3 regions of the Lactobacillus sp. ESL0263 genome follow, and region 3 is predicted to be linked to each of the others. Evidence: riboswitches for the same ligand, from Rfam matches in the RefSeq annotation. Region 3 holds a riboswitch; each other region holds the start of a gene.
The links. A riboswitch is a leader RNA that binds a small molecule or an ion and turns the genes downstream of it on or off. The one in region 3 is predicted to bind thiamine pyrophosphate.

Region 1 (4,182 bases), on a different contig from region 3:
GTGCCAGATTTCTTCGGCCTTATGTTCAACCCAACCTGGTTGCGGAAAGTACTGTGAAAATTCCTTTTGTGAAGCAGAAACTTTGTGGCCCTCATGATCAAAGATCATTGCTCTAGTTGATGTTGTACCTTCATCAATTGCCATAATGTATTCTTTTAACATATTGTGTTGTGTTTCCTTCCTAGAAGAAAGCGATTTACTACAATTCTACTATTTGCCGCTTTTTTTACAAGAAATAATTATAACATTACACCTGTTTTACGTTATACTTGGGACATAAAGTTTTGATTAAAAAGAGGATACATAATAATGAAAAAAGAAATTATTGCTCTAACCATTGCGGGAAACGATAGCGACGGTAGCGCAGGCATGACTGCCGATCTCCACTCGTTTTACGCACGTGGAGTGTACGGAATGGGATTACTAACTGCAGCAGTTGCTGGGAACACTACTGGTATTTTTGCACAAGAAGTTATGCCCATTCCATTTATCCAAAAGCAATTTGAGGTCTTAAATGACGACTTCAAAATTGATGCATTAAAGACTGGTATGCTAGCCAACAAAGAAGTTATTGGCTGTGTTGCTGAAAATTTGCGTAAATATGACATGGGTAGAATTGTTCTTGATCCCGTTATTATGACCAAACATGGTGACACCCTCTTAGATGATGATGCTTATCAGGCCTTCTTAGACAACCTGATGCCACTAGCTGACATCATTACGCCTAATTTTTATGAACAGAAAAAGTTAACCGGACTTGAATTAGCTACGCCAGATGAAGTACGTCAAGGTGCTAAGAAACTGCAAGCAATGGGTGCTAAGAATGTCTTAATGAAGGGCCGCCATGACGATACTAGTCAGTCTAAGGTAACTGACGTGTTACTAGCTGAAGATGGTAAGTTCTACGAATTCACCAAGCCTTTCATCAATACTGAAAGAATTAACGGTACAGGAGATACTCTATCCGCCGTTATTGCCGCCGAATTAGCTAAAGGCAATTCTATTCTTGATAGTGTCAAGATTGCCAAGGAATTTACTTATGAAGCAATCGCCCACCCAATTGAAGTCGGCTCAAAATATGGTCCAATTAATCATTTCGCAGCACAAGAAGATACGAAGTAATTATCTTTTGCCCCTCCTGCTCCTTTAAGATATACTTTAACGAGATAGTAATAGTTGGAGTGGTTTTTATGGCAAACAAAACAATTAAAATTGCATATTTATACGAAGATTTGATGAATACCTACGGTGATTCTGGGGATGTCAAAATCATTCGCTACTTGTTAAAAAAGCAGGGCTATTCAACTCAAATTGATAACGTCTCTTTAGGTGATGAATTTAATGCCTTTGACTACGACTTCGTCTTTTTTGGTGGTGGTCAGGACTTTGAGCAAACTGTCATTGCTAAGGACTTGCCAAGACACAAGGAAACTTTAACTAAATACATCAATGACGGTAAACCGATGCTAGGTGTTTGTGGTGGCTATCAGCTTGTTGGCACCTATTACAAAACTAACTCTGGTGTCACAATTAAGGGCCTAGACATTTTACCGTTTCATACCGTTTTTAAAGCAGATAAGCGAATGATTGGCGATACCCGCTATATGAGTGAATGGGGCGAAGTTAGAGCCTTTGAAAATCACTCCGGTCAGACTTATTTTGACGATTCAGATAAGTTACATCCCTTGGGTGAAATGATTGAAGGTTACGGCAATAATCCTCAAGATCACGTTGAGGGACTACGCTACCGCAATTTCATCGGAACCTATTCACATGGTCCGCTCTTAAAAAATCTCAATGTTGCTAATGCCATTGTCAAAATGATTTTATCTTGGCACGATGAACGAGTTAGCGCATAAATATAATGAAAACAAATAGCTCCGAATTATTTTCGGAGCTATTTTTGCTTATTAAAAAATCATACAACTGATAAGTATCAATTACTTCCATTCTTCCTGATTATATGCCATTTGCCAAAATTTTAGTTCATAATAGCTGCTTCTTAAAAATGCATCCTTCATTTTAGCAAGTTCTTTTTTGGGGACATTGGTTGCGAGCTGGTTAATCAATGCTAATAGTTTTTTTACATTAACTGCATACCAGTCACCGTCGTATGTATCAATCCATTCTTGATAATACTTCACTGGGGATCCTACTTTGGCCATTTTATGACCAATTTCTTGATAAAGCCAATAACATGGTGCAATTGCACACAAAGCTCCAGCTAAGCCATCTCTTTGTAATGTTAGGTAGAGATGATTAACGTACGCATATGCTGTTGGCGCAACTATTGTAGTATCAACTTCATCATCTGTAATGTTAAGTTCTTTGAAAAACTGCTTGCGCACCTCTACTTCGGATTCTTGAAGATCCTCTGCGCTTGCCAGCACAAAGTTTTTAATATTTAAATCTGTAGTTTGCTCTGCAATTAATTGATGAATTTTGGCAAACTCAGATAAATAGTATCGATCCTGGAGCAAATAAAAGCGAAATTTAGCAAGTGGTAATTCCCCACTTTGCAATTCGATGATGAATGGCTGTTTTTCACTTTTAATCCACAAGTCACTAACTAATTGATGCAGTTGATCCGTAAACTCAACCATCTTTGTTCTCCCTAATAAATAATAATATAGTGTTTAAATTTCTCTTAGTTTACCTTAGTATTTTTTTATCAGCAAATTCAGATAAATACTTATTGTCTTGGTTTTTAAAAGCAGGTATAATTGGAAGCGATAACACGAGGGGTGCCTTTGGCTGAGATAAAATTTATATTTTGAACCCTTTGAACCTGTAAGCTAATTCTTGCGTAGGAACGTGTCAAATAGGCTTTTTAATTGCTTTGACACTCCTAAAATCGTGTCAAAGCTTTTTTCATAGCTTTAAAACGAGGCAAGCATTTTTAGGAGACATAAATGAAACTTGACCTTTTAACTAAATTACGTGAAACCAACCCTGTTGTACTTAACGCTGCAAATTTTGTCACCGTTCAGGATGTGGCTAATGGATTAAATGCGCTTGGTGCATCACCAATTATGAGTAAAGAAATCGCTGAAGCTGATGAGATGGTCCAAATGGCCTCAAGTCTGGCTATTAATTTAGGAACCTTGACTAAATTGCAGATTGAACAAATAAGCAGATTAATGCAGCTAGCTGTTCGTTACCAAAAACCTATCGTATTAGACCCAGTTGCCGTAGGGGCCGTCAAATATCGCCTAGATACAGCTAATAATCTATTAGCTAATTTCCCTGTCAGTATTATTCGCGGAAATGTTGGTGAAATTGCAGCTTTGGGCGGCTTTGATTGGAACGCCAAAGGAATTGATGCAGGTACCGGAGATGAAAACGTTGATCAAATCGCCCAAGAAACTGCTAAAAAATTTCACTGTGTAGTTATTGCAAGTGGTGCGACAGACACCATTAGTGATGGGCAAAAAACAGCTCACATCTATAATGGCACGCCACTATTTCAGGCACATGTAGGATCGGGTGATATGCTGTCCAGTATCGTTGCCGCTTTTGCAGCAATTTGTCCCGATTCATTTGAAGCTGCTCAAACAGCAACTCTTGTTTTTTCAGCAACAGGTGAATTATTAGCACAAGAACATCCTGAGGTTGGTCCTGGTACCTTCAGTATGTATCTCATGGATTATCTAGCTAAAATAAGCATTTCTCAAATTGAAAATGTCGCTAAGTTTGATTAGGAGGCTTCTTAATGACAGAAGAAATTAATTCTTTCCCACAAGTTTTAACTATTGCAGGTACCGATTCAGGTGGTGGTGCTGGAATCATGGCCGATCTTAAAACATTTCAAATGCAAAATGTATTTGGTACTGCTGTAGTTGTGGCAGTGACTGCTCAAAACACACTTGGTGTACAAGACTCATTTTTAATGCCACTAGATATGATTGATGCACAATTCAGCTCTTTAGCTTCTGATTTTAAAATTAGAGCTTGTAAAACTGGTATGCTCGGTGATGCTGCACATGTTCATCAAGTAGCACTTAACCTACAAAAATATGATTTTGGACCTATTACGGTCGATCCTGTAATGGTGGCTAAAGGTGGGGCACCCCTTCTAAGTGAAGATGCGGTTGAAACCGTTAAGAGTGAGCTTCTGCCACTAGCTAATTTAATTACTCCCAATTTACCAGAAGCAGAAGTTCTAACCGGAATTCATGCTAA
Region 2 (4,182 bases), on a different contig from region 3:
CATACCATGAGGGGAAGTAGAGCAAAACCCACACTATGAAGGGAAGTAGAGCAAAACCCACACCATGAGGGGAAGTAGAGCGAAACCCATACCATGAGGGGAAGTAGAGCAAAACCCACACCATGAAGGGAAATAGAGCAAAACCCACACCATGAGGGGAAGTAGAGCAAAACCCACACCATGAAGGGAAATAGAGCAAAACCCATACCATGAGGGGAAGTAGAGCAAAACCCACATTATGAGGGGAAATAGAGCAAAACCCATACCATGAGGGGAAATAGAGCGAAACCCACACCATGAGGGGAAGTAGAGCAAAACCCACACCATGAGGGGAAGTAGAGCAAAATCCACATTATGAGGGGAAATAGAGCGAAACCTACACTATGAGGGGAATCAGAGCATACCCCCACAATGAATGGAACTATTTTTGTTACTTTAAGGTAAACAGTGCAAGGTTGACTAATATTAAGATGACACCACTCCATAGCCAATCACTGGCTTTAAGTGGCACTGCAACAATCACCGAGCGTTTCGCCCCTTCGACGTAGCCATGAGATTCCATTCCTTGCGCCAGATTTTCAGCTGAATTCAGCGCTACCAAGATGGCTTTGAAGTATAAAACAGGTGACCAAAAACTGAGGTAAACTCCGCGCATCATTCCAGCAATGCGAATTTGCTTAACTGCTCGCTTCATTTGGGGAATGATATTTAATGCGGCTAAGACGCCATAAGCAAACTTACTTGGTAAATGAAAATTCTGTTCGAGTGAGCGGGCTAATTCTTCAGCAGTTGTTTTGATCGATACGCAACAGATTGTTAGTGTGTAGACATAAATACGGCTAGATAGACTGAGTGCATTTTCGAGGTTAGGCTGCGGGGCAAACCAGTAAAGAGTCGCAAAAATGGTGAATGCCGCAATTAATGGCGTAAGCAGGGTAAATAATAGACTTTTAAATTTGATTTTTTGCGTAAGTAAATAGACAACGGCAAAAACAATTACCAATAAGTTAGTTGTTAAACTAGTTTTAAGCGATAACTCAATTGAAATGATCAGTGCTAAAAGAAATTTGAAACTAGGATTCATCTTTTACCTCACTTATTACTGTATGTTAAATAATGATTACTAAAAACTAAATGGTAGTCACACCAGTCGGCAAGATTAGTTAATTCATGACTGATAATAAGCAACGTTTGGTGACGCTGTTTCTGACTCTCATGCAATAAGTTCATGACTTTTTGTGCCGATTCATGATCTAAGCCACTCAATGGCTCATCAATCAGTAACACTTTTTGGCCGGAAATTAACATTAATAAAATCTGCAACTTCTTTTGTTGACCGCCTGAAAGAGAATAGACAACTTGATCTTTGGTTTGACTTAAGTCTAGATAATCCAACATTTCGGCTATTTTTTCTTCTGTAAAGTAGCTATCTTTTGCTTGCTTCAGACTGAGCTTGATTTCGTCTTCAACCGAAACGGCAATAAATTGGTCGGTTGCGGTTTGAAAAATTTGCCCAACCTCTAGTAAGTATTTTCTTGTCGTCTGGTTACGGATCTCACGCTTGTCGTAGGTAACACTTCCTCTGTATGGAAGCATTTTAGTCAGAACATTAAATAATGAAGTCTTGCCAACACCGTTGGCACCGGTAATTAGTGTTGTTTTGCCAGCAATGATGTTTAGATGGTCTTGCTTTAACAGAATACGATTTTGTTCAACTTGAGCATTAGTTAAAACAAAACATGGTGTTTCATTTTCAGGAAGGGCAAAAGTATAAGTGTGTTTCTGTTGACTATCATGTAATAACTCATTTTTACTTGCTTCATCTAGCAGCGTGACATTATCACGTTTAAATTGAAACAAGTAGTCACAAATGTTTTCATAGCCGGTCAAAACATGGTCAGTTAAAATAATCGTTTTTCCTTTATCCCTTAAATGCGCCAATTTAGTAATTAAAAATTGACGTGCTTCAGGATCGCAGCTAGCAAACGGCTCATCAAGTAAAAACAAATCAACATCCATTGCGACTAAGACAGCTAGTGCAACTCGTTGTTGCTCACCACCCGATAGTGTCGTGATTTTCTGATCCAGTAACTGTTCAATTTGCGTAAATTTTGTTGCATCGTTGAGCCGCTCTAGATATTGATCACGACTTAGTTGTAAATTTTCGAGAGCGAAAATTATTTCTTCTCGTGGTGTTGCCATAGTGAACTGCTCACCGGCATTTTGAAACATCATCGCGGAACGTAATCCATCTAGTTCAACTGTTCCGCTAACTTTACCAGCATATTTAGGATAAAGTCCGGCTAAAATTTTTAATAAAGTGGACTTACCACAGCCAGTAGGCCCAATAAGTAGTGAAAATTTGCCGGTTGGAATTTCGAGTGTAATGTTATTAAGTATTTTCTGTTGCTCGTCATATGAAAATGAGAGCTGGTTTGTTCTGATCAATTTTTCTTACCAAGATAAATAAAAAGCCATTGAACAATGATGTTCAACGGCGCAAAATAATTAGTTTCCCTTCGCTGGCATTGTCCAAAGCAGGTTCAATGGGTATGTTCTCAGCCTAACGGCACCCCTTTAGTATATTCATGATTATTATACAAAAAGAACCTAGTACTTGTCTAGATTGCATCAAGAAGTAAAAAAGGCATACGGGTTTTTGTTAAAAATGATATTTCAAGTCCGACTTAGGGCTAAAAATTACGATATAATAAAATTATGAAAAAAAGATACTAATAGGCGGGTGATAACTATGGCAACGGTAAAACAGGAACAGTATTTAACAAGTGTAATTGATGCAACTACTTCTGATTCCAATGAAATAAGATTGAGTCCAGGCAGTAATGACTTTGACTTGTTTACAATTAACCTTGAAAATCATAACGGCGGTGTTCATCGTTATCAAACAACAGGACTAACGATTCTTTATGAAGCTGTTGGGACTACAAAAACCAAAATTAACGGTCAGGCGTTCACGATTTCTGCTGGTAATATTATTCTTTTGCAAAAAAAGAGTGAATATGAGGTGGAAAGGCAGGGCAAAAAAGATTTGCTAGTTAAAATAGAACTTAGTCAAAGGCTGTCCGAACAATTTACTCTAAAAAAGAAACAGCATTTTAGTGAGCAAGAAAAAGCTGTAATTGATCACATCAGTAAGCTAATGACAACAAACAGACTATTAAATCTAAACTATTCAGCAATGTCGCGCTCTGCACAAATAATGAAAAAAATTATCGATGAATATCTTAATCAGGATCTTTTTGTTGAAAACATGGTGCTTGCCGAGCTTAGTATCTTATTTGTAGCAGCACTTAGAAACAAGGACTTTGAAAAGGCGCCGACTGCTGCACCTAAATTTGCACAAACAGCCTTGGAACAATACATTGATGAGAACTTTGCCGATGTTACTTTGAATGAAGCGGCCAAGCATTTTGGCTTGAATCCGAATTATTTTTCGACCTTGGTTAAGCAGAAGACTGGTAAAAGTTTTGTCGAACACGTTGACGAGAGACGAATGCAAGAAGCGCGCAATTTACTTGCCCGTCCCGACATTTCAGTCAAGGAAATTATTACTAGGGTAGGCTACAATGGAAAATCATTCTTTTATAAAAAGTTTGGTGAGTACTATCATGAAACGCCTGTTCAAATGCGGGCTGAACTGTTTAGACAGGCCAATATTAATCTGAAATAAAATGAGCAAAAAATGCACCCCTATTAAGGGATGCATTTTTTAATAACTAAAATTACATTTTTTCTAACCGCTCAATTCGGTCCTTTGTAGGTGGATGACTATCAAATAAATGTGTAGTACCCCTTTTATGAAGTGGGTTTTCGATGTACATTCCCGCGCTACTTGGATCTGCTTGTTTCATTGGATCGGAACCATCAATTTTTTCCAAAGCAGATATTAATCCTTGCGGATTACGTGTTAATTCGACTGAGGAAGCATCTGCTAAGTATTCGCGATTACGCGATAATGCCATTTGCGCAAGACTAGCACAAAGTGGTCCCAAAATAAGAACAAAGACAATCGCAACAATTTTAAAAACCATTACAATAGCGTTGTTACTATCATTGTCACTATCACGATCATCATCAATCCACCAGATATAGCGGCTGGCAATACCAGATAAATATGAAATAACACCTACTAAAACAGCGGCAATGGTTGAAACTAAAATA
Region 3 (4,182 bases):
GCTAAGTCGGAGACAATCTCGACTTTGCCTGAAGACTCAAGCCCATCACCGTAACTTGAAACATCCATGAAATCGATTTGTTCTTTTACGTCCATTTCACGAACTAGATCAGTTAAAAAGAAAATTGCACCTTTTAGTGCTCCAACAATTAATGGATTCTTTCCAGCATAATCTTCAGTTAGTTGTTGACCTAGTCTTACACACATTTGATGAATATCATCTTCAGAAAATAGTTTGTGATCAATAATATTATCAATATTGTCGTTTTTTGGCATTTATCTACCCTTCACTTAAATAAACTCAAAATTACTTGATAAAATCGATTATATCATTTTTCATATAAAAAAGTACCGTAAATTAGACTTTTTCACAGTTTATTGCCTATTTTACGTACAAAAAGTTAAATTAAATGAAAAATAGTAAGATTATTATAAATGCTTTTTAATTTAATGGTTATGGGCTAACAGTTTTTGCTACAATGGAAGAAGTAATTAGATCAAGCGAAAGGTATTAAAAGTATGAAAAAAGATCAAGAAATCAAAATGCTTAAGGCTTTTTCAGATGCCAATTCAACTTCTGGCTTTGAAGAAGAGTTTGTAAAATTATTTACTGAAACTGTTAAAGACATTGCCGATGTTAAAGTGGATGGAATGTTGAACGTATATGCTTCAAAAAAGGAGAATCAACCAGATCGTCCAGTTATTCAGCTTGATGCACACTCAGATTCCGTTGGCTTTATTACTCAGGCTGTTCGACCAAACGGAATGATTAAGTTTGTTCCACTTGGTGGTTGGGTAAAATATAATATTCCAGCTTTACGGGTTAAAATTTTAAATCGTGCTGGTGAATATGTCCCTGGTGTTGTTGCAACTAAGCCACCTCACTTTATGACTGAAGAAGAACGTAATAATGTTCCAGATGTTGCAGACATGTCGATTGACGTTGGTTCAAGTTCACGTGAAGAAACGATTAATGATTATCAAATTGATACTGGCTGCCCAATCTTTGTCGATGTAAAATGCGAATACAATGAAAAAACTGGTCTTTTCTTTGGTAAAGATTTTGACGATCGTTTTGGTGCTGCTGCAATGGCTGACGTACTTGATAATTTAAATGGTGAGAAAGTTGACTTTAACGTAGTTGCTGCCCTATCTAGTCAAGAAGAGGTTGGTTTAAGAGGAGCATATGTTACTGCTAAGGCTGTTAAGCCTGACTTGGCAATCGTTCTTGAATCATGTCCCGCTGATGACACCTTTACTCCAGAATGGTTATCTCAAACTGGATTAAAGCGTGGACCAATGCTTCGTGATATGGATACATCGTTTTTGCCTAATCCTAAATTCCAACAATATGCCTGTGATATAGCTGATAAAAACAATATTCCTTACACTCGTTCAGTTCGTACTGGTGGTGGACAAGATGGTGCAGCAATTTACTACGAAAATGGTGCACCAACAATTGTTATTGGAATTCCTGTACGTTATGAGCACTCACCATACTGCTTTAGTGCATATCAGGACTTCAAGGCATCAGTTGATTTAACTGTTGCTATTATCCGTGATTTAACCAAAGAGAAATTAACTAGTTTTAGTCAATTTTAAATTCAAGGTTGATTACTAATCTCTTAAGTCAAACATACTTGGCTATGTTATAATAGAAAAGAAAGTCACTAGGGGTGCTAATTTAGCTGAGAAATACCCTCTGAACCTGAACGGGATAATACCTGCGCTAGGGAAGTGTTGAAATAGATTTTTCATGTACTCCTAATGACTGTTGAAGTTTGTTAGGAGTATTTTTTATGTTTACAAGATCTTCAAAGTGGAATGTTAAATCGATCATTCTACTTGCATTAATTGGAATTATTTTAGGGGTAATTTACACCTATGGGTTTAACTGGGCGTTTAACCTGGTAAAAATGATGTTATTGCCAACAGGCTACGCACCAGTGACTGATGCAGTCTTTTCTGGTCTCTGGTTACTTGCAGGACCACTTGCAATGTACTTTGTACCTACAGCAGGCTCTGGTGTTGTTGGTGAAACTTTGGCTGCAATTGTGGAAATGGTGATTGGTGGTCAATGGGGCGCTACAACGGTCCTTTCTGGACTAATTCAAGGCGCTACTAATGAAATTGGCTTTTTCCCTAAAAAAGAAAGATATCAAAAGTTTTCTTGGCAAAGTGTTTTAACGGGTGCCTTTTTTGCAGGGCTAGGTAGTTTTATACCAACGTACTTTTTATATGGCTGGAGTAAATTCAGTGTTAAACTGCAAATTATTATGTTTGTGACAATGATGCTATCAGCGCTGCTTTTTGATGGGGTATTGGTTAAACTAATTACCAACTTATTTGATAGAGCACTAAAGCCTAAGATTGACTAAATAAGGTAAACGCTAATGATAATTAGCGTTTTTTTTAATGCTACAAAAGCCATGGACTAAATTGTGAAGAGAAATTATAATTAATGTTTATATGAGTAAGTAGAGTGCAAAGATACTATAAGGAGAATTATGTCAGAGAATATCACAAATTGGCGTTCATTGGGTGGCTATGTTGGTGCCGAAGGTAAAAAGGTTAAAGAGGGGATGCTTTTTCGTTGCGGTCAGTTATTTGATTTAACTGACGAGCAAAAAGATTTGGTTCAAAATCATTATCAACTTAAGAGACTTGTTGATTTACGTGGTGATGATGAACGAAAAGAATATCCAGACTATGTTTGGCCAGATCTAGATTATGTGATTTTAGATGTTTTAAAAGATTCAGGTACAAATCAGGCAAGTGTAGATGAAATTGTTTCGGCTAACAGTCATGTGGAATCTGACATGCTTAAAACATATGAAGAGTTAGCCTTATCAAATTCTGCACGTGAAGGTTATCACCACTTTTTAATGGATTTAATTAACGATCCTGTACCAGTTGCATTCCATTGTTTTGCTGGAAAAGACAGGACTGGTGTTGCAGCAGCATTAATCTTGAAGAGTTTGGATGTTAGCGAAGACCAAATTTTTGAAGATTACTTGAAAACAATTGAGGCTCGTAAAAAAGCAAACCAAGAAATTTTGGATTACTTAAAAGACAAAATGGATCCTAAAAATATCAAAGATGTTGCGATTGCCTTAACAGTTGAACGTCAGTACTTGGAGCGTTACTTTGAAACAGTTAAAAAGAACTATGGTGACTTTGACCGATACTTTGTGGAAGGCCTCGACTTGCCAGCTGATTTTAAGGAGCAGATGCAAAAGATTTACTTAGTTTAGTTTTTTGCCTGTAATAAATAGTATTTGAAGAAAAGAGAAAAAATGAATCGCGAAGATTATATCAAGAATTTAAAGCTGGAACCCCACCAAGAGGGTGGCTGGTTTCGTCAAATTTATACTAGTGATGAGCAGTTTTACGCTGAAGATAGTAAAGGCGATCGCTATTACTACACTTCAATTTATTTCTTACTAGATGATACCAGTTGTTCTCATTTTCACCGTTTAAATCACGATGAACTGTGGTATTACCATGATGGGGAACCAATCACCATCCACTGTATTTCACCAGAAGGAGAGTATCAAGCTGTTAGACTAGGTAAGGATGTTACCAAGGGTGAAGTGATGCAATTTAAAGTACCTAAAGAAACGATTTTTGCTTCTGAAGTAACTAAACCTGACAGTTTTTGCTTAGTAAGTTGTGTTGTTTCACCGGGTTTTGATTATCATGACTTTGAAATGCTTAAGAAAAAAGACTTACTAACGCAATATCCAAAATATGCCGAAGTAATTGAACGTCTAGCAATTGACTAAATAAAAGACCAAGTTCGAATGAACTTGGTCTTTTATTTAGTGTTTTGACTTAAGACTGAATGGACCTTCGTAGTCAACATATCAATTGCAACGTCGTTTTCGCCACCTTCAGGGATGATAATATCCGCATAGCGTTTCGTTGGTTCAATAAATTGGTGGTACATCGGCTTAACAGTATCAAGGTATTGTTCAATTACTGAATCAATTGAACGCCCCCGTTCCTTAATATCGCGCTCTAAACGCCTAATAAAACGAATGTCGTCGTCAGTATCAACATATACTTTAATATCCATTAAGTCGCGGATTTCCTTGCTAGCCAGTACAAGAATGCCTTCCAAAATGATAATGTCTACCGGCTCCGTATGAATTGTTTTCTTGCTTCTTGTATGTTCCTTAAA

Region 1: linked by a shared signal. The riboswitch ahead of thiM (hydroxyethylthiazole kinase) and the one ahead of F5ESL0263_RS02040 (ECF transporter S component) in region 3 are both predicted to bind thiamine pyrophosphate.
Region 2: linked by a shared signal. The riboswitch ahead of F5ESL0263_RS00595 (ATP-binding cassette domain-containing protein) and the one ahead of F5ESL0263_RS02040 (ECF transporter S component) in region 3 are both predicted to bind thiamine pyrophosphate.

The regions. Positions count from the first base shown of each region.
Region 1 covers NZ_REHL01000006.1:373,347-377,528, forward strand. The annotation lists gene glpK (glycerol kinase GlpK) at 1-162, opposite strand, end outside; gene thiD (bifunctional hydroxymethylpyrimidine kinase/phosphomethylpyrimidine kinase) at 310-1,122, shown strand; gene F5ESL0263_RS08075 (type 1 glutamine amidotransferase) at 1,191-1,859, shown strand; gene tenA (thiaminase II) at 1,941-2,603, opposite strand; TPP riboswitch at 2,731-2,830, shown strand; gene thiM (hydroxyethylthiazole kinase) at 2,913-3,701, shown strand; gene thiD (bifunctional hydroxymethylpyrimidine kinase/phosphomethylpyrimidine kinase) at 3,713-4,182, shown strand, end outside.
Region 2 covers NZ_REHL01000002.1:28,153-32,334, forward strand. The annotation lists gene F5ESL0263_RS00590 (energy-coupling factor transporter transmembrane protein EcfT) at 431-1,084, opposite strand; gene F5ESL0263_RS00595 (ATP-binding cassette domain-containing protein) at 1,093-2,448, opposite strand; TPP riboswitch at 2,496-2,587, opposite strand; gene F5ESL0263_RS00600 (AraC family transcriptional regulator) at 2,753-3,691, shown strand; gene htpX (zinc metalloprotease HtpX) at 3,744-4,182, opposite strand, start outside.
Region 3 covers NZ_REHL01000004.1:14,676-18,857, forward strand. The annotation lists gene hpt (hypoxanthine phosphoribosyltransferase) at 1-275, opposite strand, end outside; gene F5ESL0263_RS02035 (M42 family metallopeptidase) at 519-1,601, shown strand; TPP riboswitch at 1,662-1,752, shown strand; gene F5ESL0263_RS02040 (ECF transporter S component) at 1,799-2,377, shown strand; gene F5ESL0263_RS02045 (tyrosine-protein phosphatase) at 2,507-3,253, shown strand; gene F5ESL0263_RS02050 (cupin domain-containing protein) at 3,296-3,784, shown strand; gene udk (uridine kinase) at 3,817-4,182, opposite strand, start outside.